2 regions of the Actinoplanes sp. NPDC051851 genome follow, and region 2 is predicted to be linked to the other one. Evidence: riboswitches for the same ligand, from Rfam matches in the RefSeq annotation. Region 2 holds a riboswitch; the other holds the start of a gene.

Region 1 (14,335 bases), on a different contig from region 2:
AGGGTGTCGACTACATGACGATCCACGCCGGGGTACTGCTCGCGCACGTGCCGCTGGCCGCCGAGCGGGTGACCGGGATCGTCTCCCGCGGCGGCTCGATCATGGCGGCCTGGTGCCTCGCCGAGCACCGGGAGAACTTCCTCTACACGCACTTCCGGGAGCTCTGCGAGATCTTCCGCGAGTACGACATCACCTTCTCGCTCGGCGACGGCCTGCGGCCGGGTTCGATCGCGGACGCCAACGACGAGGCACAGTTCGCCGAGCTGCGGACGCTGGGCGAGCTGACCCACATCGCCCGGGAGTACGACGTCCAGGTGATGGTCGAGGGCCCCGGCCACGTACCGATGCACAAGATCAAGGAGAACGTGGACCTGCAGGTCGAGCTCTGCGACGGGGCGCCGTTCTACACGCTCGGCCCGCTCGCCACCGACATCGCGCCGGCCTACGACCACATCACCTCCGCGATCGGCGCCGCGATGATCGGCATGTTCGGCACCGCGATGCTCTGCTACGTCACGCCCAAGGAGCACCTCGGCCTGCCGAACCGGGACGACGTCAAGGCCGGGATGATCGCGTACAAGATCGCTGCGCACTCCGCCGACCTGGCCAAGGGCCACGCCGGCGCGCAGGAGTGGGATGACGCGCTCTCCCGGGCCCGGTTCGACTTCCGCTGGGAGGACCAGTTCGAGCTGGCCCTCGACCCGGAGACGGCGCGCGCCTACCACGACGAGACGCTGCCGGCGGCCCCGGCGAAGACGGCACACTTCTGCTCGATGTGCGGCCCGAAGTTCTGCTCCATGAGGATCAGCCACGAGCTGCGGGCGGCGGGCATGAAGGCGAAGTCGACGGAGTTCGTGGACGCCGGCGGGCGCGTCTACCTGCCGATCTCGTCCTGATCGTGCTCGGCCCCACCGGTCTCCGCGGGCGTCCGAGCCGACGCTGACGTCGTCTGGTCCGGCGTCGACTCGGTGGTCCCGGTCGGCGTCGACTCGGTCGTCTGGGTTGACGTCGCTCCGTGCGTCGGCCGCTGCGTCGGCATGAAGTCGTAGACCGGGTCACGCTGAGCGGTCCGCCGGGCCACACGTTCCCGGCGGGCCTGGTCAGCGGCGGCCTGGTCCCGCTCCGCCTGCTCGTTGATCTCCTTCTCCAGCGCCAGATTCCGCTCCGCGAGCTCTTCCGCCGCCAGCCGCTCCGCTTCTTGGCGCGCCGCCATCTCCCGAATCTCTTCTTCACTCAACTCCGGCACCGCGCCCGCCGCTCCTGCCGGGTCCTCCGCAAGCCCTTCGATCCGCGCCCGCTCCGAAGCCTCGGGCCGCTTCTCCATCAGAGCTTCCACTTGCGCCCACACCGGAGTCTCGGCCTGCTGCTGAGCCCGGACTCCGCCCGACGCTCGCATCGGCGTTCCGTCCTGCTTCTCCGCCTGCGCCCCGGCCTGCGTTTCGCCTTGCGCTTCGTCCTGCGTTTCGGCCTGCGCTTTGCTCTGCGCCTGTGCCGGGGCCTGCGCTTCGGCCGGGGTTTGTGCTTCGGCCGGGGTCTGCGCTTCGGCCGGGGTCTGCGCTGAGGCTTCCGCTGGTGTCGGTGCCGACGCGGGTTGCGGGTCGGACTCAGCCTTGGGCGCGGCCTTGGGCGCCACACGAGGCGCGGCTTTGGACGCGGTCTTCGCCGGGGCCTTCCTCGCGGGCCGCTTCGCGGTGGTCGGCCCGCTCTCACCCGCGGCCGTCTGCGTAGAGCTGCCCACGGCCTCATCCGTGGCGGGCTGAACCGGACGCCGTGCCCGAGCACTGCGGCGGGGCCCTCGCTTGCGCGCCGGTTGCGCTGCGTCTTCCGCAGCCTGCTCTTCTTCCGGTACGCCCGGAGCCGCCACCGTCCCCACCGACCTACCCGGCCACGGCTGAGCGCCCCAGTCAGGCGTCTCCGGTTCCACCCGCCCCCGAACACTCAGATCCCGCCCAGCCTGTTCCTGCGGGGCCTGTTCCGGAGCCGTCGCGTCCTCAGTCGCCTTCTCCTCGACGGCCTCTTCTCCCGCGTGGTGTGCCGACCCGGGTTCGTCGTGGCTCAGCGGAGTGCGCGGCCACGGGTTAGCCGCCCAATGAAGGGTTTCCGGTTCCGCGACCTTCTCCGCCATGCTCGCCGCCGGAGCCGCCGGAGCCGCCGGAGCCGCCGGAGCCGCCGGAGCCGCCGGAGCCGCCGGAGCCGCCGGAGCCGCCGGAGCCGCCGGAGCCGCCGGAGGTGAGGCGGGAGTTGGGGCTGGGGTTGCGGCCGGTTTGCGGCTGGACGGGCGACGGCCAGGTGACTTGCGCGCGGTGGTGGTGGCCTTCCGAGTGGGTTCCGGCTTGGCCGTTTCGGTCTGGGCGGTGCTATCGGAGGTTGTGTCCTCTTTAGTCGCTGTGGCCCCGGTGGTCTCTGTGGGCTCGCCGGTCGCAGGAATGGACTCGGGTCCGGCGTCGGCTGCGGAGCTGGTCCCGGTCCCGGACACTGTTCCGCGCCCGCTGGTGCTGGAAGTGGAGGTGGGGCGAGGGGTGATCACTGAGGCTATGCCGAGGGCAGCGGATCTCTGGGCGCGGCGGTTCGGGTGCGGGATGCTCGGGAGCGGGGGCTTCGGTGGCTGCGGCCGTGGCGGGACGATCCGGAAGCGGTAGGTGACCCCGTCGTCGCGGACCACGAAGTCGTCGGAGCCGTCCGGCCGGGTCCAGGTGAGGATCATCTGCCCGTACTTCTCGGCCAGCTTCACCAGCGCCGGGAACGTGTCGACCGTGACCACCGGCTTCCCCGGCGGACTCGCCATCGGCTCGACCGGCACCAGGAGATGGCCGTACCGCCGCTGGATCTGTGACCTGGTCTGCAGCGGAACCCTCCGCAGCGCTGTCATCGCGATCGCCACGGCCCCGGCGATCGCCACCAGCAGCAGGTAGACGGAGTACTTCCGCGCCTGCCCCGCCGTCATCAGATCCCGCCCCAGCACGCTGATCTGCCGCGGTACGGTCCCACCCCCGCTCGTCGTCCCGGACTCACTGACCACCAGGCTGCTGGAGTCACCGGTGAGCCCGAGTTGGATCGAGTCGAGTCCGAGCGTGAGTTTCGGCGCGAAGGTGGTGCCGTCGTCGTGCTGGATGTCGGCGGTCACCGCGATGATCAGCGATCCCAGATTGGCTCCGATCGCGCTTCCGGCCTCGTTGACCTGATCCTCGAGGCCGTTGAGGTCGAGCGTCACGGAGTCGACGTAGCGTTCGGCGGTGAACTGTTTCGGCTGGGACAACTGGACTGTGGAGTGCCACCCGCTGCTCTGTGTGGAGAGCCGGGCGGTGACGCCGATCCGGCCGGGTTCTCCCTCGTAGCTGAGCTGCAGGGTGACGAAGTCGGCGAGTTTGCGGTAGATCGGATCCGGCGAGTAGGCCACCGTTCCGTCGTAGGCGGCGGATCGCTGCACCTCGGCCGAGTAGGAGAACGTCATCGTTTCCCCGGCACTGGTGGCGCTGGCGGACGTCTCGGTGGTGGGCCGCATCCACCCGAGGACTCCGAGCAGGAGTCCACCGGCGGCGGCGAGCACCACCACGGCGGCGAGGAGCCGGAAGAAAGGATGGAGACGGCTGACGGCCTTGAAGATGGCCGTGGCCGCCGCCCAGGAGCCGCCTTGGCCGGACATGCCAGTCACTCTCTTCTTGAGGCGGCCGCGCGGGATGTCCCTGCGGGTTTTGGCCGTGGCCGCTCCACCGCTGATGAACAGGAAACTGATCATGCCCAGACCGGTGGGACTGAGCATCGGCCGGAGCCAGACGCCTCCTTTGGGGACGTGCAGGACGGCTCGCCCGATCATCCGGTCCTCGGTGACCTTGCCGCCGTCGATCTCCGGGTTGTTGTCTCCCTTGAAGACGAAGCCGGTCTCGCCGTCACCGCCGATGATGCGGTGAAGTACCTCTGCCTCGCTCCCGGACCCATGGTATGCGGCGATCTGACCGACTTGGTAGGAATCGGCTTTCACGACGAAGACAAGATCGTCGGCGTGGTACAGGGGTTGCATGCTGACGCCGTGAGTGACGACGTATGACACGCGGTGGGTGCCGATGGCCCAAGCACCGATGGCCGCCATCGCGATGATGGCGGCCATGAGGAGATTGCGGGTGCCTGATCGGATGGGGTCTCCCGGACTGGCGTGACTTTCAGCAGCATGCCAGCCCGGGAGAGGGTTCTACGGCAGGTTAGGCGACCTGGATCTGCATGCTGGTCAGGCCGGTGTAGTAACTCGCCGCGGCGTGGGTGCCATCCGAGGTGAGCGCGGTGATGCAGGTGACCGAGGTGCCGGAGACCGTCGGGCAGTAGAACTGGTCGGCCGAGGCGGAGCCGTAGCCGGTGCCGGTCGGCGTCAGCGTGACGGCTTTGCCGTTCGCCGCGCTGTCGGTAAAGGTCAGGGTGACGCCGGTGATCTGGGTCTTCGTGGCGTCGTTGAAGGCGTAGGTGACCGCGCTGAGGCTGGCGCCGGTGACCGTCTGCGACACCGTGCCCCCGATGAACTGCGTAGTGCCCGCGCCGTTGGTCAGGCCGTTGGAGGCGGTGAAGGCGGTGCTGCCAGCGGCGACCGCGCCAGCTACGGCGACGCCGCCGACGAGCTGAAGCATGCTGCGCATAAGGAGTCTCCTCTTGTTCGTTCGGTGGAAGCAGCCCAGCCGGCCCCCTCTGGGGCCCTGTCGGCTTTGCGTCCCCGGCTCGCGCCGGGTTTGCCTTTCACGCCGAGCGGACGGTCGTTGTCCCTGGCAGCTGTTTCATCGGTCACCTCGCACAGCGGGGTAGAAGTTCGGGCCGGGTTTTTTCGGCGAGCCCCGAGATTCCCCGGCCTGAGCGCACCTGAGGTGCTAAAGGGGTGCGGGACGGGTGCGGGACGCGTACCCGAAACGGGAGAAAAGGCGCGGCGGCCGTCAGGGAGACGGCCGCCGCGAAGATGCGCGCAGAGAGGGGGTCAGAGCTTGTAGAACGTCGTGTAGTGGTCGGGGGTGAAGTAGGCGACCTTCGAGGTCCGGTCCACCACGATCCGGTACGCATCACGCGACGCGCCCTTGGCCCGGGAGTAGACGTCGTACTCGTTGTAGGTGGAGGTGGGCAGCTGGCCCTCGCGGTTCTGGAACGTACCGCCGGTGTAGTTGTACTGGCCGTACGGCCAGGAGTACCACCCGGCGGTGAGCGGCCAGCTGAGCGAGGCCCACCCGGTGTACGCCGTCCGTGCGGCCGTGCAGGTGCTGATCGTGCAGCTGGAGTAGACGGCGGCCTGCGCGGCCGAGGTGGCGGTCGGCGCGACCACGGCGGGTGCGACGAGCGCGGTGCCGGAGAGGGCGAAGACCAGGGCGAGGCCGAGGAGGAGTCGGCGGATGCGGGGCAGGGGGGCGAGCCGGTCGACGGTCATGTGCGGTGCTCCCGACGTGAACGAGGGATGTGGCCGGACATCGGTCATCGTCGACGCTTCGCCGCCCCCGCGGTACCTCCCAGCGGCATCATTCCATCGGTGTTTACGAATGTTTTACGCGTTTCCGAGACCGTTGACCCAATCGACATAATCCGTCTCCGTCGATTGTCCCCGGCCTCGCATACCATCCGCGGCGGCCGTCTGCGGGAACGGGCCACTGATCGAGGTCGGCTCGACGACAGGGCCGTGAGCTGCGGTGACGCGCGGCTGCTCGGCGGTCATCGCGCCGGCCCGCCCGGTCGGCTGGCCGGTCGTGAAGCCGTTGAAGGCCGTGGTGTCACCCCGTCCGCGGCGCGGAGCGGCGGGCGGCTGCTGACCGGAGAAGCGAGGCTCGGCGGCGGGCGGCGGAGTGTGCGGCGCGACCGGCGGGGGAGTGTGCGCGGCCTCGGGCTGGGTGGGGTACGGCGTTCCGGACCGGAACGGGCTGCCGCTGCCGCCGCTGAACGGGTTGTTCGGCGTACCGGGTGCGGGCAGGACGCCGGTGTCGGAGGGCCGGAGCTGGTCCTCGGGGCGCTGCGCGGCGGCGGCCGCGGCCTGCGCTATGGCCGACTGCACCGGGGCGTCCCGGCGGGGCAGCGGGGTGCTCGCCGGGGAGTCGCCGGCCGGGCCCTCCGGGGTGCTCGCCGGGGAGTCGTGGCCGGGCTTGGCGCCGGGGGTGGCCGGGGCGCTGCGGACGATCGCGGCGATCACCGAGCCGAGCACGCCGGCACCGGCCGCGGTCATCGCCGACCAGTACGGGTCGAGCTGGAACCCGGCCGCGTCCTGGGCCGGGCCGGCGATCAGGTATGCCATGGTGAGCAGCGCGGCGCCGGGTAGCCCGGCGAACGCGACGGCCAGCGTGGACGTGCCCTTGCCGCGGCCGATCCAGCCGACGATCAGGCCGGCCAGCAGAGCGAGCACCGGCATGGTCAGGAACGGCGTGTGCTCGGCGACGGCGGCTGGGATCAGGCTGCCCTCCAGGACGCCGACGCGTACCGCGGTGGCCGTGTGGCCGGGCAGCAGCGAGGGCCCGATGGTGACCAGGGCGACGATCCAGGTCAGCACGCTCATCACGGCCAGGTTCCACCGGAAGACCGGCTTGGCCGCGGCCGCGGCGGCCGCGAAGATGCCCACCGCGGCGCCGATGCCGGCGGCGGCGCCGATCACGAAGACCGGCTGCACCCCGGCGACCACGGCGGACCGGGCCGGCTGCATGGTCAGCGGCAGTACCGCGAGGGAGCCGAGCCCGGCCGTGACGCCGAGGCCGATCGATCCGGCGGCGCTGACCGGGCGGGGCAGCCAGCGTGAGCGCATCCCGGTGGCGACGATCGCGCCGATGGCGGCCGCGGTCATCGTCATCCAGGCGACCCAGGCCAATTGTGCGGTCCATTGATCACGCGCTGTGATGTCGAGAGCCCGGTCGAGCCGTACCATGCCGAGCCCGTACGCGATGCCGAGTTGGCCCGCACCGACCACCGCGGCTGCCGTGGCGGTGGTGGCGACCAGCTTCACCCAGCTCCGAATTGCCATGCCGGGCACGTTACGGAATGCGGTGCGGGGTACGCCAGTACACGGACAGCTTCTTAAGGCGTCCTAAAATCTTGATCTTCCTCGATCGAGGAATGTCACTTTTCACGGTGATCACTCTGGGTCACTGCGGGGCGACGTAGGCGACATTCGCGGACCGTGATTCCATAGTGGACGATGAGCGATCACGGACAGCGGGTCCGTCGCGCCATGCCGAAATTTCGACAACGTGGTCCGCGACTTTTCTCCCACATGGTGGTTCGCCGCCCGGGGCCCGTTCGGTGAGACATTTGTGCACGTCAAACCCCATATATCGGGTCGCCGAGGTACGCGCGCACGCTTATCACCAGGGAACCTGCTTGTTTTCCAGGAGGATCAAGGCTTCCCAAACCCGCCCCCGTTCTGGTGAAATCGCCGCCGTGCCAAAACCGGCGCAGCTTCTGCTGTGTGCGCCGAACGGGGCCGGACCGCAGTCGTCAAACGGCCGCTGGACGGCCGATATGAGCGGGACGACCGCGAAGGAGAAGTCGTGAGCACGGGATCCTCGGGTCATGCTGTGCGACGCCGTTTCTTGCCTCGACTACGAGACGCGCGGATTCGCGCCAAGCTGGCCGGTTTGATGGTGATTCCACTTGCCGCAGTGCTGGTGCTGGGAACCGTTCGGCTGATCGAGGTACGCGGAACGGCGTCGGATTCGAGCCGAGTGGCCGACCTGACCAGAATCGGTACCGACATCTCCAACATCACTCGCCTCGTGCAGGTCGAGCGGATGGCCGCCGCGGCGTTCCTCGCCTCGCGCGGCAAGGACGAGAGCGGCTACGCGGACCGGATCAAAGAGGTCGACGCGCAGATCCAGACGTTCCGTGAGCACCGGGCCGATCTGCCCGATCTGCCGGACCGGGTGATGGACAAGTTCTCGGTGATCGACGAGCAGCTCGCCACCCTGACCGACACCCGCAACCAGGTCAACGGCCGCAAGGACATCACCGTCTTCGGCGCCATCCAGCAGTACGGCGACGTGCTGAACGGCCTCGCCGGCTTCGAGGACGCGGTCAGCCAGATCGCCGACCCGGGCTCGGCCGCCGACGCGCTCCGCTCGCTCGGCGCGTTCAGCCGGATCGAGAACTCGGTGGCCCAGCAGGAGGCGATCGCCTACTCGGTGCGGGTGAGCGGCGAGTTCACCCAGGTCCGTGACCAGCAGCTGACCGCCGCCAAGGCCAGCCGGGACTCGGCGTACACGGACTTCCGTACGCTCGCCTCGACGAACCAGATCGGCATGGTCGAGGCGATCCTCGCGGACGCCAAGATGACCACCGCGGACGGCCTGAACACCCGGCTGACCGGCAACCTCAAGGCCAGCCTCGACGACATCGTCAAGGCGTACGAGGACGTGCTGGACCTGCTGCGCACCACCGAGCGGACCCTCGAGGACCAGACGGTCGCGATCGCCGAGGACGCCGCCGCCAGCGCGAGCCGCCGGGCCACCATCGAGTTCGCCGTCGTGCTCCTCGCGCTGCTGACCACCATCGCGTTCGCGGTGGCGCTGGCCGCCAACCTGAACCTCGCGGCCCGCCGCCTGCGGCACGGCGCGCTCACCGTCGCCAACCGCGACCTGCCCGAGGCCGTGCACCGCCTGCAGGACATCGACAGCCTGGGTGACCGTGGCGTGGAGCGGATCCTCGCCGAGACCCGGGATCCCATCCGGCTTACCGGAAAGGACGAGTTCGGCCAGGTGGCCGAGGCGTTCAACATGGTGCACCGGGAGGCCATCCGGGTCGCCGCCGAGCAGGCCGCGCTCCGGACCAGCGTCTCCGCGATGTTCCTCAGCCTCGCCCGGCGCAGTCAGGCGCTGGTCGACCGGATGATCGGCGAGCTCGACGGCATCGAGCGCACCGAGGAGGACCCGAAGCGGCTCGCGAAGCTCTTCGACCTGGACCACCTGGCCACCCGGATGCGCCGCAACGACGAGAACCTGCTGGTGCTGGCGGGTGCCGAGGTGGGCACCCCGCGCCGCGAGGACGCGCCGCTGATCGACGTGCTGCGCGCCGCCCAGTCCGAGGTGGAGCAGTACAACCGGATCGAGTTCGGGTCGATCGACACCGACGTGCTGGTGATGGCCGGCGCCGTCAACGACACGGTCCGCCTGATCGCCGAGCTCTTCGACAACGCGACCCACTTCTCGCCGCCGACCACCCAGGTGATGGCGTCCGGCCGGCAGATCGGCCACCACGCGGTGGTCCAGATCGAGGACCGCGGCCTGGGCATCTCCGCCGACCAGCTGGAGATGATCAACCGGCGTCTGGCCGAGCCGACCGAGGTCGACGTGGCCACGTTCCGCCTGATGGGCTTCGCGGTCATCGCCCGGCTCGCCAGCCGGCACGGCATCCGGGTGCGGGTGCTGCCCGGCCGCGAGGGCGGGACGATCGCCGAGGTCACCCTCCCCTCGGACATCGTCATGGTGCCCGGCGTCCCGGCGGTGCCGCAGCGCTCCGCCGGCTGGAACCGTTCGCCCGCGACACCGCAGCTCTCCGCGGGCTCGGACTACCGCCCGCCGATCCGCGCGGTCGCCTCGCAGAGCCCGGCCCTGCCGCGGATGCAGCAGCTGCCGGCCGCCGAGGACGACCTCGACCTGCGCCCGACCCCGGACCGTCCGAAGCTGCCCACCCGGGTGCCGGCGTCGGCGACCGCGGGACCCGAGGCCCCGCCGGCCCGGTACGGCGCCCAGCCCGAGCCCCCGGCTCCGGCTCCGGCCGCCGTCCCGGCCGCCCAGCCGGCCTGGCACACCCCGTCCTACGAGCAGCCCGGGTACGGGCGGCCCGCGTACACCGAGCCGGCCTACACCCAGCCCGCCTACGAGCAGCCGGCCGCGCCGTCCTGGCAGAGCCAGTCGGCCGCCCAGCCCGCCTACCAGCAGCCGGTCGCCCGGACCGCGTACTCCCCGCCCGCCGCGCAGCCCGCTTACGCGCAGCCGGCGGCACAGCCCGCCTATGCGGCGCAGCCGGCCGGGTACGCTCAGCCCGCCCAGAGCAACGGCTGGAGCGCGCCGATCCAGGTCGAGATGCAGCAGAGCTGGTTCGAGGTGACCGCCTCGTCCACCCGGCCGGAGGGCGGGATGCCGACCGCGGGGTACGCTCCGCCGCCGACCCCGATGCAGCCGATCTCCGCACCCCCCTCGGCGCACCACCCGGCCCCCGCGACATCGACACCCCCTGCTGCTACCGTTCCCAGGCCACGAGTGTCCCCAGAGGACAGATGGCGTACGGCGGCGGACGAGGGGTGGGCGCGCGCGATGGCCGCGGCCGCGCCGAGGGACGCCGGTAATACGATGTCTGGCCTGCCCAAGCGGGTCCCTCAGGCACAGTTGGTTCCCGGCGGCGTGCAGCCCGCGCCCCGGGCACAGAACCGTCGCAGCGCCGACGAGGTGCGCGGACTGCTGTCCGCCTACACCCGTGGCGTCCAGCGAGGGCGGACGGACGGCGTCGCCGAGTCCGGCGCCGCGGCATTCCAGGCCACTAAGGAGAACAACAAGTGACCAGGCCTCCCACCATGCAGGACATGGGCTGGCTGCTCAACAACTTCGCCGACAGCATCGCGGGCGTCGCGCACGTCGTCGCGACCTCCGCCGACGGCCTGCTGCTGGCCCAGACGAGGGATCTGCCAGCGGACCGGGCGGACCAGCTCGCCGCGATCTCCTCCGGCGTGGTCAGCCTGACCGACGGTGCTTCCCGGATGTTCAATGCCGGTCAGGTGCAGCAGACCATCATTGAAATGGACAGCGGTTACCTTTTCCTGATGTCCATCAGCGACGGCTCATGCATGGCCGTTCTGGCTGCTCGCAGCTGCGATGTCGGTCAGGTCGGCTACGAGATGGCCCTCTTGGTGGAGCGCGTGGGTGCGGCACTGTCGCCGGCGCCACGCGCAGCCGTCGGCTATTAGACGCCGGGCCCGGACGAGCTCGGTGGGAGTTGAGGTGACCGCGACATGACAGAGCCGCAGGATCCCAGGGGAAGCCTGGTGCGGCCGTACGCGGTTACCCGCGGCCGGACCGAGCCCATCCGGGAGATACCGATCGAAGCGGTCCTGGTCGCCAACGCGGCGGCCGTGCAGGAAGCCCGCTTCGCCGGACATGACAAATACCGCATCGCCGTGCTGTGTGAGCCGAAGGCCCAGTCGCTCGCCGAGTTGGCGGCCCTGACCCGGCTGCCCCTCGGGGTGGCCCGGGTCCTCGTCGCCGACATGGTGGCCGGTGGATTACTCGCGTTGCACAGTGCCGCTCCCCGACAGAGCTACACGGAGCGGATGGATTTGCTGGGAAGGGTGTTGAGTGGACTTCGCAAGCTCTGAGAGAGCGGTGTCGCCTCCGGAGATCGTCTCGGCGAAGATCGTGGTGGCCGGTGGCTTCGGCGTGGGCAAGACCACGCTGGTCGGGGCGGTCTCCGAGATCGAGCCGCTGACCACCGAGGCGGTGATGACCACCGCCGGCGCCGGCATCGACGACGCCTCCAAGGTGCCCTCCAAGGGCTCCACCACCGTGGCGATGGACTTCGGCCGGATCACCATGGCCGACGACCTGATCCTCTACCTGTTCGGCACCCCGGGCCAGACCCGCTTCTGGTTCATGTGGGACGAACTCATCCGCGGCGCCGTCGGTGCCGCCGTGCTGGTCGACACGCGCCGTCTCACCGACGCGTTCGCCCCGCTCGACTACTTCGAGAACAGGCACCTGCCGTACCTGGTGGCCGTGAACTGTTTCGACACCGCTCCCCGTTACGAGGCCCACGAGGTCCGCGAGGCACTGGCGATCCCGCCACACGTCCCGCTGGTCATGTGCGACGCCCGGCACCGGGAGTCCGCCAAGGAGGTCCTGATCGGCGTCGTCGAACACGCCATGGCCACCCTGGTCGCCGAGCACGAGGCCGGCCCGACGCTGGTCGGCTGAGCCTCTTCGGCGAGTTCAACTTCAACTTCATAAGACCCATGTCGCATCGGGGTGGTGGGTGCAGACCGCTGCTCCCGCCGAGGGCGCGGGGCGGTTCGCTGGCCGCTGGCGCGTCCAAACCGCTCACCACCCCGCGCGACCTGCGTAACCACTCCCGCTCACCCCACCCCACACGCCCTCCGCCTCGCGCCACCTAGCCCGCCGTCGCGCCACCTCGCGTCGTCTCACGCCTCACCGTGCGCCATTTTTCCGTTTCATGCCTCTTTGTGCCGCCCCGCGCCGCACCCCGTGCCGCCGCCCCGTTACCTGATGCCACCTCGCGCCGCCGCGGGGTTTTTGCCCGGGCAGGGGCGGTGCCGAGCCGTCGTGTCGCTCTGTCGCCCCCAGCCGGACCGCTGTGTGGCTGTCGCCCCTAGCCGAGTCGTTGTGTGGGGCTGTAGTCCCCAGGCGAGTCGCTGTCCCGTCGTCGCCCCACGCAAGCCGCTGTGGCGGGCTGTCGCTCCCGGATGCGTTGCCGGGGTGGGCGGGGGTGGGCTGGCTAGGTGGGGAGGCGGTAGCCGCGCTTGACGACCGTCTGGATGGCGCCGGGGACGGACAGGCCGGCGCGGAGACGGGCGACCGCCATCTCGACCGCGTGCTCGTCGGCGCCGCGGGGCAGCGTCTGCAGGAGGGCGGCCCGGGACAGGACCCGGCCCGGCGCGTTGGCGAGGGCCCGCAGTACGGCCATCGGGCCCGGTGCGAGCGGCCGGAGCTCCCCGTCCACCACGGCGGCGTGCCCGCGCAGGGTGATCGAGTGGCCGTTGACCTGCACCGAGACCGCCCGTTTGGGCAGCTCCTCGACGAGCGTGCGGACCAGCGAGCTCAGCCGTGCCCGGGCGGGCGTGGAGACCGGGACGTCGACCCGGCGCAGCGGAGCGGCGGTGACCGGGCCCACGCAGGCGGCCAGGACGTCGGTGCGGAACGCGTCGAGGAGAGCCTCGGTGCTGGGAGCCGCCGTACGCAGAAGGGCCTGAACCGCCGCGGCCGAGGTGAACGTCACGGCATCGACGAGTTTCCCGGCGACCAGGTCGACCAGCCGGTGCAGCGGGGCCTGGTCGGTCGGCGGCGCCCAGCGGTAGACCGGGACCTCGATCACCCGGGCTCCGGCGGCCTGGAGCGCCTCGGTGTACTCCGGCTGGCTCTCGCCGTGCAGCTGCATGGCGACCGTGAGTCCGGACACACCCCGGGCGGTCAGGTGCTCGACCACCTCCTCGTAGCCCTCGCCCTCCGGTGACCAGCTGTCCTTCAGGCCGGCGGCGCGGACGGCGGCTCGGGCCTTCGGTCCCCGGGCGACCAGGTAGGCACGGCCGAGCGTGGTCCGCAGCGGGTCGGCCAGGCCCCAGCCCTCGGCCGCCTCGAGCCAGCCGCGCATCCCGATACCGGTGTTGACCAGCACGATGTCCGGCGGGTTGTCCAGGCAGGCGCGGGTGGCGGCGCGGAGCTCGGCGTCGTCGGCGATCGGCACGATGCGCAGCGCGGGAGCGATCACGACGCGTGCGCCGCGGCTCTCCAGCAGGCTGGCCAGCTCGTCCCGGCGACGGTCGGAGGTGACACCGATGGTGTAGCCGGAGAGGGTGGCCGTCGGCTCGGCCAGCGCGGCCGCGGTCAGCACCGGCCGGCGGGCTCCCGGGGTCCGGTCCGTCATCCGGCGATGGTCCTCTGCGCAGTCCTCACGGACTTGTCGAGAAGTCGCGGCGTGGCCGGGCGGTCCACCGAAGGGCACGCTCGAAGCCCGCCGTCCTCAGCGTCGACCCGCTCCCATGTCACGCCTGCGGTCCTCGCCATGCCTCCGTCCGGGGCACGCCGCGACTTCTCCTCGCCACTCCGGCGAACCGGGGTGGCGGACACCGTCAGGTCCGTCCTCAACCCTGACGGTGGTCTCTCCATGGTGCGCCCGTGGACGCCGCGTCGGCCGAAGCCGGGCCGCGTCGTCGGAAGGTACGCACCGTTGGGCATGTCCCGAAGCGTGCCGTTGGGGAATTTCAACCAAGCGTCCCATTTGTTTCGAGCCTGCTAAGAGGCATCGAGCGGGACATGACACACCCGAGAAGGGTGGGTCATCGGCGGCGAGTATGCTGGATGTGCATGGGGTCCCTCCCAGATCACCTATCGGGGATGGCCTGCTTTGACCACGCGCCGCGCGGCCGGGTATTGTTGCCTGCTGTTGTGCGATAGCTGCGAGCGCTCCCCCTCCGGGGGTGCTTGGTGTTCGTGACTCACACGACCAGCGCGCGCCCCCAGACCGACGACGAGACAAGGTAATTCTGTGCGTACGTACAGCCCGAAGCCGGGTGAGATCGAGCGTCAGTGGCACATTATCGACGCTTCTGACGTCGTCCTGGGCCGCCTGGCTACCCACACCGCCACTCTTCTGCGTGGCAAGCACAAGCCGACGTTCG
Region 2 (14,335 bases):
GGCACCCGGTGCTGGCTCCGCACGGTCGCCTCACCGGAGGGCCAGCGCGCCTTCAACGCGGCGAAGGGCTCCATCCCGGCGCGCACCGACGTCTCGGCCGCGGGCCTCTCCCTCTACCAGCAGTCCGCGATGGCCGACTGGAAGTCCGCGACCCAGGTCCCGTCCTGCGCACACGGTTCCGCCTGCTCCCAGGGCTGGCAGTCCGCGGTCAACCAGGCGCTCACCGCGTGGTCGGCCGCCCGCGACGACACCGCCCTGCAGGCCGCCCTGGTCACCGCGGCGTCGCGGTTCGTGCGCTGACCGCCTCACGCAGACCCTGGGCGGCCAGCCGGTCGGCACGCTCGTTCTCCGGGTGGCCGGCGTGCCCCTTCACCCAGTGCCACCGCACCTCGTGCCGGCGGACCGCCTCGTCGAGACGCGTCCAGAGGTCGACGTTCTTGACCGGCTGCCGGGACGAGGTCTGCCACCCGTTGGCCCGCCAGCGCGGCATCCACTTGGTGATCCCGTCCCGCACATAGACGCTGTCCGTGTAGAGATCGACGACCAGCGGCGCCCGGTTCAGCGTCTCCAGCGCCCGGATCGGCGCCATCAGCTCCATCCGGTTGTTCGTGGTCGTGCCGGCCTCGCCACCGCAGAGATCCTTCTCCCGGCTGCCGTAGCGCAGCACCGCGCCCCAGCCGCCCGGCCCGGGGTTGGGCGCGCACGACCCATCCGTGTAGATCTCCACGACGCCGGCCATGACGGAACCCTATCCGGGGTGAGCGAAGCCATCGAGGCGACCGCCGCGACCGCCGCGCCGGGACGCCGCCGTATGGTGGCCGGAGGCGCGGATCGGATGGGCGGATCTCATGGTGGGTGGCGACGTGGCCGCGGTCGAGGTGGAAGACGTCGTGGTGCGCTACGGCGACACGACGGCCGTCGAGGGGGTGTCCCTCACGGCGCCGCGCGGGCGGGTGCTCGCCCTGCTCGGCCACAACGGCGCCGGTAAGACCAGCCTGCTGCAGGTCTGCGAGGGTTTCCGTAAACCGGACGGTGGCTCCGTGCGGATCCTCGGGCTGGACCCGGTCGCCGACCACGACGCGCTGATGCCCCGGCTGGGGATCATGCTGCAGTCCGGCGGCGTCTACCCGTGGGCCGCCGCGGGGGAGATCCTCCGGCTCTTCGCCTCGTTCGCGGCGAACCCGCTCGACACCGAGATGCTGCTGGACCGGCTCGGCCTGCGGAAGGTGGAGCGGACCCGGTTCCGGCGGCTCTCCGGCGGCGAGCAGCAGCGGCTGAGCCTGGCGGTGGCCCTGGTCGGCCGCCCCGAGCTGGTCTTCCTGGACGAGCCGACCGCCGGGATGGACACCGAGGCCCGGCACACCACCTGGCAGCTGATCGAGGAGCTGCGCGCCGACGGCGTCTCGGTGCTGCTCACCACGCACCTGCTGGACGAGGCCGAGCGCCTCGCCGACGACGTGGTGATCATGCGGAGCGGGCGGGTCGCCGCGACCGGCACCCCGGCCGAGCTGACCGCCGCGGCCGGCATCGAATCCCTGGAGGTCCGCGCCGATCCCGGCCTCGACCTCGCCTTCTTCAAGGACCACCGGGTCGTCGAGACCTCCCCGGGGGAGTACGCGGTCACCGGCTCCCTGGACACCCGGTCGCTCGCCGACGTCCTCGCCTGCTTCGCGAGCGCGGACGCGCACGTCACCGCGGTGAGCAGCCGCCGGCGCACGCTGGAAGACGTCTACCTCTCCCTGACCACGCAGAACACCACGGTTGGAGCCGCGCAGTGAGCGCCGGAACCTTCGCCCCGGCGCCCGGCCGGGCCCCGATGCGCACCATCATCGGCAAGCAGATCCGGATGGAGCTGCTGCTGACCGCCCGCCGCGGTGAGGCCGTGGTGCTGGCGATGGGTGTCCCGCTGCTGGTGCTGCTCGGCGCGGGCCTGACGGAGGTCACCAACCTGCCCACCGACGACCGCCTCGGCTTCGTGGTCCCCGGTGTCCTCGCGCTCACCGTGATGTCGTCGGCCTTCACCGGCCAGGCGATCACCACCGGCTATGAACGCAGCTACGGCGTCCTCAAGCGCCTCGGCGCCTCCCCGCTGACCCGCCCCGGCCTGCTGCTCGCCAAGACCGCCGCGGTGCTGGCCCAGATCGTCGTGCAGATCCTGGTGCTCGCCGCGGTCGGCGTCGCGGTCGGCTGGCGCCCGCACCTGGACATGCTGCTCCCCGCCGCCGGGGTGACCGTGCTCGCCGCGGCCGGCTACAGCGGCCTGGCCCTGCTGCTGGCCAGCGTGCTCAAGCCGGAGACCACGACCGGCGCCGCGACGCTGATCTACGTGCTGATGCTCTCGGTCGGCGGGATCATGTTCGCCGCGCCGGACCTGGGCACGGCCGGCTGGTTCCTGCTGCCGCTCGCCGCGCACGCCGAGGCGCTGCGCGACACGCTCCTCTACGGACAGCACGTCCCGTTCTCGATCTGGCTGAGCCTGGCGCTCTGGGCGGTGGTCTGGCTGACCGCGGCCGCCCGTAACTTCCGCTGGGAATGATCTTTTTAAAAAACATCCACCGATCGGTGGACAGAGGTTGACGGCCGCACGGTCGTCCCGGTTTTCTCCGGAACTCGGCACGATCGACGGTATGCAAGCCATCGAGGTGACCGGACTTCGCAAGACATACCAAGGGCGCGAGGCCGTCCGCGGTGTCGACCTCAGCGTCGCCCGCGGCGAGATCTTCGCGCTGCTCGGGCCGAACGGCGCGGGCAAGACCACCACGGTCGAGATCCTGGAGGGCCACCGGCGCCGGGACGCCGGGGACGTCCGGGTGCTCGGCGAGGACCCGGGGAAGGCCGGGCGGGAGTGGCGCACCCGGATCGGCATCGTGCTGCAGGACGCCGCGGACGCCGCCGACCTGACCGTCGCCGAGATGGTCCGGCACGTCGCCGGCTTCTACCCGGCGCCGCGGCCCGCCGGCGAGGTGATCGAGCTGGTCGGCCTCGCGGCCAAGAAGGACAGCAGGATTCGTACGCTCTCCGGCGGCCAGCGGCGCCGCGTCGACGTGGCGCTCGGCATCGTCGGCCGTCCCGAGCTGCTCTTCCTCGACGAGCCGACCACCGGCTTCGACCCGGAGGCGCGCCGGCAGTTCTGGGACCTGATCCGCACCCTGGCCGGCGAGGGCACCACGATCCTGCTGACCACCCACTACCTGGACGAGGCCGAGGCCCTCGCGGACCGGCTCGCGGTGCTGGCCGGCGGCGAGATCGTCGCCGAGGGCACCCCGGCCACGCTCGGCGGGCGGGCCGCGGCGGGCGCGAAGGTCAGCTGGCGGGAGGAGGGCGGGTACCGCACCGAGCGGGTCGAGGACCCGAGCGACCTGGTCCGCAAGCTGGTCGCCGACGGGGCGGACCTGAGCACCCTGACGATCACCCGGCCGACCCTGGAGGACACCTACCTGACCCTGATCGGAGCACAGCGATGACCGCCCTGAGCCTGAGCCGTGGCCGCGTCGAGGTCCTGCAGTTCTTCCGGGACCGTACCGCGGTGATCTTCACGTTCCTCTTCCCGGCGATCCTCCTGCTGCTCTTCGGGACCATCTTCGGCGACTCCTACGACCAGGCCGGGGTGAGCGCCAGCCAGGTCTACGCGGCCAGCATGCTCGCGTACGGCATCCTCACCACCGGCTTCGTGACGATGGGCGCGGGCCTCGCGACCGACCGGGAGGACGGCACCCTGAAGCGGCTGCGCGGGACTCCGCTGCCCGCCGCGGCGTACCTGGGTGGGAAGGTCCTTCTGGTCCTGGTGTTGAGCCTCGCCGAGGCGGCCGTGCTGATCCTGGTCGGCGTGCTGCTCTTCGACATGCCGGTGCCGGACGCGACCCACTGGCTCACCTTCGCCTGGCTCTTCGCGCTCGCGGTGGTCGCCTGCTCGCTGCTCGGCGTGGCGGTCAGCGGCCTGGTCCGGCACGCGGCCAGCGCGGGCACCATCCTGAACGTGCCGGTGGTGGTCCTCCAGTTCATCTCCGGCGTCTTCATCCACCCGATCACCCAGCTGCCCTCCTGGCTGGTCACCGTCGCGTCGTGCTTCCCGGTCAAGTGGATGGCCCAGGGCTTCCGGTACGTCTTCCTGCCGGACTCGATGAAGTCCCTGGAGGCGGCCGGCCAGTGGGAGCTCGGCAGGGTGGCCTTGGTGCTCGGCGCGTGGTGTGTGATCGGATTGGTCCTGTGCCTGACGACCTTCCGGTGGAGCGACCGGGACCGATGACCGATCCCACCGAGGTCCACAGTCCGCTCGCCCGGTTCTGGGACGTCTACTTCGCGGTGATCGCGGCCGCCATCGCGGTCGCGGTCCTCATCTCCGGCGACACCGTGCCCCGCCGCTGGACGGCGCTGGGCGCGATCGCCGGGATGGTGCTCCTGCACGGGGTGATCGGGCGCTCGCTGATCCGGCGCAACACCGAGGACGCCGTGTCGGTGAGCGTGCTGATCGTGCACATGGTGCTCTTCGCTGTCGCGCTCACCGCCGAGCCGCTGACGAACTGGCTGCTCTTCGCGCTGATCCCGATCATCTTCCAGATGGCGCCGGTACGGGTCGCGATCGGCCTGGTGATCCTGATCAACCTGGTGCCGTCGGCGGTCGACCTGCTCACCGGCCGCCCGGTCGCCGGCGACCTGATCATCTCCGGCATCTCCGCGGCTGCCGGCGTCTGGTTCGGCCTCTGGATCATCCGGGTGATCGAGCAGAGCAACGAGCGGGCCCGGCTGATCGAGGAGCTCTCGGCGAGCCGTGCCGAGGTGGCCCGGCTCTCCCACGAGGCGGGCGTCGCGGCCGAGCGGACCCGGCTGGCCGGCGAGATCCACGACACCCTCGCCCAGGGCTTCACCAGCATCATCACGCTGGTCCAGGCCGCCGATCCGGAGTTGCGCGACGAGCGCCTGGCGCTCGCGGTCCGCACCGCGAAGGAGAATCTGGCCGAGAGCCGCGCGATCGTGGCGGCCCTCTCACCCGCCGCGCTCGCCTCCGGATTGCTTGATTCGGTACGGCGGCAAGCCTCCCGCTTCGCCGAGGAGACCGGTGTCCCCGCGTCCTTCCGCACCACCGGCGCCCCGCGTGACCTGCCGACCGCGGTCGAGGTGGTGCTGTTGCGCGCCACCCAGGAGGCCCTGACGAACGTCCGCCGGCACGCGGCGGCGAACGAGGTCGCGGTGCTGCTCGCGTACGCGCCGGAGTCGGTCCGGATCGTGGTCCGCGACGACGGCCGTGGCTTCGACGCAGGCCTGACCGGCGGTTTCGGCCTGCCCGGCATGCGGTCCCGGGCCGAGCAGGTGGGCGGCGCCCTGACCGTGCACAGCGACCCGGACACCGGGACCACGATCGAGCTGGAGGTACCCCTGTGATCCGGATCCTGCTGGTCGACGACCACCCGGTGGTCCGGATGGGCCTCAAGGGCATGCTCGACGCCGAGCCCGACCTGACCGTGGTCGGCGAGGCCTCCTCCGGCGCCGAGGGCGTCGAGGTCGCGCTCGCCGAGCGCCCCGACATCGTCCTGATGGACCTCCGGATGCCCGGCGGCGACGGCGTCGAGGCGACCGGCCGGATCCTCGCGGCCGACCCCGGCATCCGGGTGATGGTGCTGACCACGTACGAGTCCGACCGGGACATCCTGCGCGCCATCGAGGCCGGGGCCAGCGGCTACCTGCTCAAGGACGCCACCCCGGCCGAGCTTGCCGACGCGGTGCGCGCCGCCGCCCGGGGCGAGACCGTGCTCGCCCCGAGCGTCGCCTCGACCCTGGTCCGGCAGGTGCGGGCGCCCGCACCGCCGTCGCTCTCGGCCCGCGAGACCGAGGTCCTCACGCTGGTCGCGTCCGGCCTGACCAACGCCGACATCGGCAAGCGCCTCTTCATCTCGGAGGCCACCGTGAAGACGCACCTGCTCCGGGTCTTCAACAAGCTGGACGTCGCCGACCGCACCGCCGCGGTGACCACGGCGATGCGGCACGGCATCCTGTAGGGCTACCTGATCGCCAGGGCGCGCTTCATGGTGTAGAAGAGGTCGGTCTGGTTGGTGACGCCGAGGACGTTGGCGGCCTGCGGGCCGCCCGCGGCGATCCGGACCTCGGTGCCGGTGTGCTGCTGGGAGCCGGTGATGTCGGCGGTCGCGTAGCTGATGGTCATCTCCGCGTCGTCGGCGGTGATCAGCGTGGCGGTGTAGCCGAGCGTGGTGGTCTCCACGATCTGGCTGGTGTGGCCGTGGTCGGCGGTGACCACCACCAGGGTGTCCGGGTGCGACTTCTGGTAGGCGAGCGCCTTCTTCACGGCGGCGTCGAACGCGACGGTCTCACCGATCTGGCCGCACGGGTTGGCCGCGTGGTCCTGCTTGTCGATCGACGCGCCCTCGATCTGCAGGAAGAAGCCCTTCTTGGAGTGCTTCGTCTGCTTGTCCAGCACGTCGAGCGCCTTGGTCGCCATCTCCACCAGGTGCGGCTGGGTGGCGGTCCGCGCGGCATTGGTGGCGCACTTCGCCGCGGTGGTGCCGGTCTTCGCCGGGGTCGGGCCGACCCACTCCAGATCCATGTTGTTCTTGGCGAACACGCCCAGGATCGGCTTGCTCGCCGACGCCGCGCCGAGACCAGCGGCGTCGGTGACGACCTGGTAGCCGGCCGCCTTCGCCTGGTCGGTCACGGTCTTCCCGGCGTACGCGCCGGCCTGCACGGTCTGGTCGAAGTACTGCGCACCGCCGCCGAGCAGCACGTCCGGCCTCGTCTGCACGAGCTGCTCGGCGATCGAGCCGGCGCCGCCGTTCACCTTGTCGTTCACGGCGCAGTCGGTCATCGACTGCGGGCCCTTGCAGTTGCGCGAGACCACGTGCGAGCCGAGCACGGCCGGCGTGGCGTCCTGCAGTTCGGCGGTGGTGACGTCGCCGGTCCGGTAGCCGGCCTTCTTCGCCAGCTCCAGGATGGTCGGCACGGACTTCCCGCTGGGCAGTACCGAGATCGCGCCGTTGTAGGTCTTGTTGCCGGTCGCCCAGCCGGTCCCGGAGGCGGCCGAGTCGGTCACGTACTCCGGCTTCGATGGGTCGTCCTGCTGGACCGCGTACGTGGTGTACGCGCCGGTCAGTGGCAGGGTGTCCATCGCCAGGCGGCCGTTCGCGCCGACCTGGTAGTTGCGGGCGATGGTGATCTCGCTGTCGCCCATGCCGTCCCCGATCAGCAGGATGACGTTGCGGGCCGATCCGCCCTTGATCGCCTGCGCGGCGGCCCGGGTCCGGTCCTGGTGCGCGTCACCGGCTACGGCGACCGACGGTACGGCGACGACCGCGACGGCGGCGGCAGCCAGGGCCACCCGCCGGCGCGTGGAACGCAATGCATTCATGGATGCGCACTCCGATATGTGTCCGACGTGAAGCCCCAGGCCATCAGTCCCGGACGTCCGGAAGGTTGCCGTCCGGTGCCCGCTGGGCGAACTCGTCAGTGAAGACCTTCACTGTCTGGGTTTCGCGGGGGATTTAGCCTGAAAAACGCATTCCGCCGGTAAGCGTGCAGTACGCCGGTTAGATTACGGAAGGCGCGGCCTCACGACGGATCTTCACATCCGGCGTTGGCGCAGCTGAGGGGCCGTTTTCCGGCACCCCCCGACCGCCCAGATGCGGTACCCGAACAGGCAAACCCGTCGCGAGGCGGGGACGCAAAGCCAGGGGCCTCCCCGCCGGAGGTTGCCCAGCCGCCGAAGGAGACAGAAGGAATGCACTATCACAATCGTCGCGCAGATTCAGGCGGTCTGGTGCCGTTTGCCCTGCGCGGCCCGAAATCGGTGCGAACGATCCTGTCGGCGGCGGTCGCCGGCGCGATCGGCCTCGCGCCCGTGGTGCTGGTCAGCTCACCGGCCTACGCCCTGGTCGATCCGACGTACGCGATCACCACGAGCTCGACCCCGATCGTCGAGACCCAGGTCACCACCGGCACCGGCAACACCCAGACGGTCACGCGGGCCTCGGCCACGGTCACGGTCACCCTGACGTCGCCGGCGACCGCGGACGTCCTCGTCACCCTGGCCAACAACGGCACCGCGGACACCGCGAAGGGTGCTCTGATCACCAGTGGTGACGAGACCCGCGACTACGACTCGCTGATCACCTCGACGGATGCCACCACGGACAACCCCGAGAGCGACCAGATCACCATCAAATCGGGCCAGTCCAGCGCGACCAAGACGATCCTCATCTACGACGACAAACTCGACGAGGACCCGTCACAGTTCTTCACGGTCGGCGTCGCCAGTGCGGTTCTCGACCCGACTGGCGCGGCCACCGCCCTCATGCCGGTGTCGACCAGCGCGGCGAGCACCAAGGTCTACATCGCGGACGACGAGCCCACCCCTAAGGTGACGGTCGGCGACGCGGGAACCGTGACCGAGGGCGACGACCTGGTCTTCCCGCTGACCCTCTCCGGGGCGTCGGAGAAGATCGTCACGGTCGAGGCGAGCACCGCGAACGGTGCCACTCAGGGTGACGATTACGGTGCGACCGCGGGTTCCGACTACACCGCGCTGACCAAGTCGAAGGTGTCCATCCCGGCGGGTTCTGAGGCCGGCATCGTCCTGGTCAACACGACCGACGACACGGATGTCGAGGCCAGCCCCGAGAAGATGTGGCTGAGCATCGCCGCCCCGGTCAACGCCGACCTCGGCGACCCGGCCAAGGGCCTCGGCAAGATCAAGGACAACGAGACCGCGCCGGGCGTGAAGCTCTCGGTCGACGCGATCGCCGACGACAACACCACGTCGAACTACATCTTCGACCCCGAGGGCGACGTCGGGGAGAAGAAGTTCACCATCAACGTCCGGCTCACCGGGACCAACACGTCGACGATCCCGGTCCGGCTGAACTACGACTTCCTGCCGGGTGACAACCACCCGACGGACGGCGAGAACTACCTGGCCACCAATGGCAAGGACTACAAGGGGGTCGCCGGCAGCCTCACCATCCCGGCCGGTACCCGTACCGCCACGATCCCGGTGCCGATCATCGGTGACACGCTGTACGAGCCCGGTGAGATGGGCCAGGCGAACCCGCCGAACAGCGCGGTCAACGGCGAGTACTTCAAGCTGGTGCTGACCAGCCCGAACGGCTCGGTGGCGGAGAGCGCGCTCGGCGAGGACAACGCCACGTACTTCCGCATCAAGGACGACGAAGACAGCAGCGACATGCCCACCTTCTCGGTCTCCAACGTGAGCGTGATGGAGGGCAACACCGGGTCCAAGATGGTCAAGTTCCCGGTCACCCTGAGCGCGCCGGTCGACCAGGACACCACGTTCACCGCGACCGTGGACACGCAGAACGCGACGCTGGACTCGGCCGGCACCAACTCGGCCGACACCCCGGGCATGGGTGACGTCAGCACGGTCGGGAACAGCGGCACCGTCACCGTTCCGGCCGGCCACACCGTGGGCTACGCCGAGATCATGGTCAACGGGGACTCTGTCTTCGAGAAGGACGAGTTCGAGGACATCACCGTCGCGCTCTCCGGTACCAACCCGCTGATCAACAGCACCCCGGCGAGCGGTGAGACGCACACGGCCCGGCTGACCGTCACCAACGACGACACCCCGCCGTGGATGAAGTTCAACGAGTCCAGCGTGGCCGAGGGCGGCTCGATCCGCGTCGGCGGCACGATCGTCGGCGTAGCACAGGACCCGTACACGCTCGGCTTCTCCGTCGGCCCGCAGACCGGCAGCCAGGCCACCGATTCGGCGCCGGCCACGCCCGGTGTCGACTTCGAGACGCCGGAGATCGCGAACTTCACCGTCCCGGCGGGCAAGACCGGCACGGTGGTGGACGCCAACAGCGTCAGCAGCACCAACCTGGCGAACGTCTACCTGAACGCGGACGACGTGGACGAGCCGCTCGAGTGGTTCACCATCACGGCCACCGAGACCACCAAGATCGGCTTCAAGTCGTCGACCGGTACCTTCAAGATCATCGACGACGCGGACGACATGCCGCCGGCGCTGGCGATCCAGGACGGGTCGATCAACGAGGACGAGGGCTCCATCGAGGTCCCGATCGACGAGAAGTGGTTGCCGGCCAACGCAGCCACCTCCACCACCCAGACCCTGATGATCCCGTGGTGGACCGTCGACGGCACGGCCAAGGCCGGTCAGGACTACATCGCGGCCAAGGGCACCCTGGAGGTCAAGCCGGGCGAGAAGCCGATGGCAAGCGTCAAGATCATTGACGACAAGCTGAAGGAGTCCGCGGAGACCTTCTGGATCAAGCTGGGCGTGCCCGGACCGTCCGGGACCACGGTCGAGCGGGACACCGGCAAGGTCACCATCGAGTCGGACGACACCGAGAACGGCCCCGCGCCGACCATCTCGTCGTCGGCCTCGATCGACGGGCCCGGCACCGCGACGATCAGCGGCAAGGTGCCGCCGAACGGTGAGGTCCAGCTCTGGGGTGCCCCGATCGCGTCCACCAAGAAGGCCCTGGTCTGGCTGGCCACGGCCAAGGCCGGCAGCAGCGGCGCCTACTCGTTCAAGCGCTCGCTGACCACGGCGGGTTACCGCTTCCAGACCTCTCTCGACGGTGTGCCCTCGAAGGAGATCACCGTCAAGATCACCCAGGACCCGGCCTTCAAGGCGGAGTCCAACGCCAAGGGCAAGGTGACCCTCACGGTCACGTCCGACCCGAAGCTGTCCGGCTCGGACGTGGTGATCTACAAGCTGAGCGGCAAGAAGTGGGTCAAGACCACCTGGAAGGGCACCACGAACAGCAGCGGTGTCTGGAAGGCCACCGCGTCGGCCGCGGCCGGCTCCACGTGGACCCTGAAGGCCTGGGTCGAGGGCAAGTCGGCCGTCGGGATCAACGACGGCTGGAGCGACAGCAAGAAGGTCACCGTCGACAAGAAGTGACGATCGGCTGAGGTAAGCGAGACGGGGGCGGCCGGATGGCCGCCCCCGTTCTTTGTGACCGAAAAAGCCCAGGTCAGTCGACCTCGGCCACCGCCTGCGCGAACTGGGCCGAGTAGAGCCGCGCGTACGCCCCGTCCGCCGCGATCAGCTCGTCGTGGGTGCCCTGCTCGACGATCGAGCCGTTCTCCATCACCAGGATCACGTCGGCGTCCCGGATGGTGGAGAGCCGGTGCGCGATCACGAAGCTGGTCCGGCCGGTGCGCAGCGTGTTCATCGCCCGCTGGATCAGCACCTCGGTACGGGTGTCCACCGAGCTGGTCGCCTCGTCGAGGATCAGGATGCTCGGCTCGGCGAGGAACGCCCGGGCGATGGTGATCAGCTGCTTCTGCCCGGCGCTGACGTTCGAGCCCTCCTCGTCGATCGTCGTCTCGTACCCGTCCGGCAGCATCCGGACGAAGCCGTCGACGTGCGCCGCCTCGGAGGCCCGCAGGATCGCCGCCTGATCGTGGTCGTCGGCCCCGTACGCCAGGTTCTCCGCGATGGTGCCGCCGAAGAGCCAGGTGTCCTGGAGCACCATGCCGATCTCCTCGCGCAGCTGCTCACGCGGCATGGTGGCGATGTCCACCCCGTCCAGGGTGATCCGCCCGCCGGTCACGTCGTAGAACCGCATCAGCAGGTTGACCAGGGTGGTCTTGCCGGCCCCGGTCGGCCCGACGATGGCCACGGTCTGTCCCGGCTCGACGCTGAGCGACAGGTTCTCGATCAGCGGCTTCTCCGGGGCGTACCGGAAGGAGACGTCTTCGAAGGCGATCCGCCCGCGGACCTCCGGCATGGTGACCGGCGCCGGGTCCGGGGTCTGCTCCTCCGCGTCGAGCAGGGCGAAGACCCGCTCGGCCGAGGCCACCCCGGACTGGACCAGGTTCGCCATGCTGGCCACCTGGGTGAGCGGCTGGCTGAACTGGCGCGAGTACTGGATGAACGCCTGCACCTCGCCGAGGGTCAGCGAGCCGGACGCCACCCGCAGGCCGCCGACCACCGCCACCAGCACGTAGTTGACGTTGCTGATGAACATCATGGCCGGCTGGATCAGGCCGGAGATGAACTGGGCGCGGAAGCTGGAGGCGTAGAGCTTCTCGTTGTGGGTGTGGAAGGTCGCCTCCGCCTCGTGCTGCCGCCCGAAGACCTTGACCAGCGTGTGCCCGGTGAACATCTCCTCGATGTGCCCGTTGAGCTGGCCGGTGGTCTTCCACTGTGCGACGAACTGCGGCTGCGCCCGCTTGCCGATCCGGGTGGTGAGCAGGAACGACACCGGGATGGTGACCAGCGCGATCAGCGCCAGCAGCGGAGAGATCCAGAACATCATCCCGAGTACGCCGACGACCGTCAGCAGTGCCGTGATGAGCTGCGCGAACGTCTGCTGCAGGGTCTGCGCGATGTTGTCGGTGTCGTTGGTGGCGCGGCTGAGCACCTCACCGCGCGGCTGCTTGTCGAAGTACGACAGCGGCAGCCGGGAGAGCTTCGCCTCGACCTGGGCGCGCAGGTCGAAGACGGCGCTCTGCACCACGCGGGCGGTGAGCCGGCCCTGGAAGACGCCGAAGATCCAGGCGAAGACGTAGACCACGACCACCCAGGCCAGCACGTGCATCAGGCTGTCGAAGTCGATGCCCTGCCCGACGACCACGTCGTTCATCCCGGCGACCAGGTCGGCCTGCGCGGTCTCCCCCTGGGCACGCAGCGCCTCGACGGCCTGCGCCTTGCTGGTCCCGGCGGGCAGGTACTGGCCGAGCATCCGGCCCACCACGCCGTTGAAGATCACGTCGGTGGCGTGGCCGAGCAGTCGCGGCCCGAGCACCGAGAGGGCGACGCTCGCCACGCCGAAGGCGAGGATCACGCCGACCAGGATCCGGTACGGCTTGAGCAGCCCGAGCAGCCGCTTGAGCGACCCCTTGAAGTCCTCCAGCTTCTCCGGCGGCCCACCGGCTCCCATCATCATTCTCGCGGCCGGCGGTCCACCCATCGGCGGTCCGCCCGGCCGGCCTCCGGCTGCGCCGGGCCCGCCGGGCCCTCTTCCAGCAGGGCCTCTTCCAGGCGCGGTCATGCGGCGGCCTCCTGCTCCGTCAATTGCGACAGTACGATTTCCCGGTACGTCTCGTTGGAGTCCATAAGTTCGTCGTGCGTGCCGGTGCCGACGACCTTCCCGTCATCCAGGACCACGATCCGGTCCGCGTCGCGGATGGTGCTGACGCGCTGGGCCACGATGACCACCGTGGCGTCCGCGACGTGCTCGGTCAGGGCCGCCCGCAGCGCCGCGTCGGTGGCGTAGTCGAGGGCCGAGAACGAGTCGTCGAAGAGGTAGATCTCCGGCCGGTGCACCAGCGTGCGGGCGATCGCCAGCCGCTGCCGCTGTCCACCGGAGACGTTCGTGCCGCCCTGCGCGATCGGGGCGTCCAACTGCCCCTCCATCCGCTCGACGAACTCCTTCGCCTGGGCGATCTCCAGCGCCTCCCAGAGCTCCTCGTCGGTGGCGTCCGGGTTGCCGTACTTCAGGTTGGACGCGATCGTGCCGCTGAACAGGTACGGCCGCTGCGGCACGATCCCGATGATCCGGGAGAGCAGGTCCGGGTCGAGGTCGCGGACGTTCACGCCGTCGACCAGCACGGTGCCCTCGCTCGCGTCGAAGAGCCGGGGGATCAGGTTGAGCAGCGTGGTCTTGCCGCTGCCGGTGGACCCGATGATCGCCGTGATCTGCCTCGGGTGCGCGACGAGGCGTACGTCGGAGAGCACCGCGGCCTCGGCACCCGGATAGCGGAAGCTGACGTCCCGGAGCTCGAGTTCGCCGTGCACGGTCACGTCGGTGACCGGCGACGCGGGCGGCACCACGCTGGACTCGGTGTCGACGATCTCCTGGATCCGCTCGGCGCAGACCTCGGCCCGCGGAATCATGATGAACATGAAGGTGGCCATCATGATCGACATCAGGATCTGCATCAGGTAGCTGAGGAACGCGGTGAGCGCGCCGACCTCCATGTGGCCGGCGTCGATCCGGTGCCCGCCGAACCAGAGCACCGCGATGCTGGAGAGGTTCACCAGCATCATCACGGTCGGGAACATGAACGCCATGATCTTGCCGGCCCGCAGCGCGACGTCGGCGAGATCCTGGCTGGCGGCGCCGTAGCGGGCCCGCTCGCGCTCGTCCCGGACGAAGGCCCGGATCACCCGGATGCCGGTGATCTGCTCGCGCATCACCTGGTTGACCCGGTCGATCTTGACCTGCATCTGGCGGAAGAGCGGCCGCATCCGGGTGATGATCAGGGCGACCACGGCGATCAGCACCGGGATGACCACCAGCAGCAGTGAGCTGAGCGGCACGTCCTGGCGCAGCGCCAGCACGATGCCGCCGACGCACATGATCGGCGCCGAGACCATCAGCGTGAACGTGAGCAG

Evidence for each region. A riboswitch is a leader RNA that binds a small molecule or an ion and turns the genes downstream of it on or off. The one in region 2 is predicted to bind cyclic di-GMP.
Region 1: it holds a riboswitch for cyclic di-GMP, as region 2 does, so the genes downstream of both, AB0M08_RS08520 (hypothetical protein) here and AB0M08_RS03765 (Calx-beta domain-containing protein) in region 2, are expected to answer to the same signal.

What each region holds. Positions count from the first base shown of each region.
Region 1 is NZ_JBFAYF010000006.1:79,498-93,832, forward strand. It holds gene thiC (phosphomethylpyrimidine synthase ThiC) at 1-896, shown strand, start outside; gene AB0M08_RS08515 (DUF5305 family protein) at 875-4,105, opposite strand; gene AB0M08_RS08520 (hypothetical protein) at 4,197-4,622, opposite strand; cyclic di-GMP riboswitch class I at 4,649-4,727, opposite strand; gene AB0M08_RS08525 (ribonuclease domain-containing protein) at 4,952-5,392, opposite strand; gene AB0M08_RS08530 (hypothetical protein) at 5,507-6,961, opposite strand; gene AB0M08_RS08535 (nitrate- and nitrite sensing domain-containing protein) at 7,578-10,490, shown strand; gene AB0M08_RS08540 (roadblock/LC7 domain-containing protein) at 10,487-10,894, shown strand; gene AB0M08_RS08545 (DUF742 domain-containing protein) at 10,940-11,302, shown strand; gene AB0M08_RS08550 (ATP/GTP-binding protein) at 11,283-11,897, shown strand; gene AB0M08_RS08555 (uroporphyrinogen-III synthase) at 12,436-13,581, opposite strand; gene rplM (50S ribosomal protein L13) at 14,203-14,335, shown strand, end outside.
Region 2 is NZ_JBFAYF010000002.1:288,347-302,681, forward strand. It holds gene AB0M08_RS03720 (ABC transporter substrate-binding protein) at 1-300, shown strand, start outside; gene rnhA (ribonuclease HI) at 272-739, opposite strand; gene AB0M08_RS03730 (ABC transporter ATP-binding protein) at 864-1,778, shown strand; gene AB0M08_RS03735 (ABC transporter permease) at 1,775-2,536, shown strand; gene AB0M08_RS03740 (ABC transporter ATP-binding protein) at 2,628-3,464, shown strand; gene AB0M08_RS03745 (ABC transporter permease) at 3,461-4,246, shown strand; gene AB0M08_RS03750 (sensor histidine kinase) at 4,243-5,379, shown strand; gene AB0M08_RS03755 (response regulator transcription factor) at 5,376-5,993, shown strand; gene phoA (alkaline phosphatase) at 5,996-7,354, opposite strand; cyclic di-GMP riboswitch class I at 7,632-7,710, shown strand; gene AB0M08_RS03765 (Calx-beta domain-containing protein) at 7,793-10,891, shown strand; gene AB0M08_RS03770 (ABC transporter ATP-binding protein) at 10,965-12,884, opposite strand; gene AB0M08_RS03775 (ABC transporter ATP-binding protein) at 12,986-14,335, opposite strand, start outside.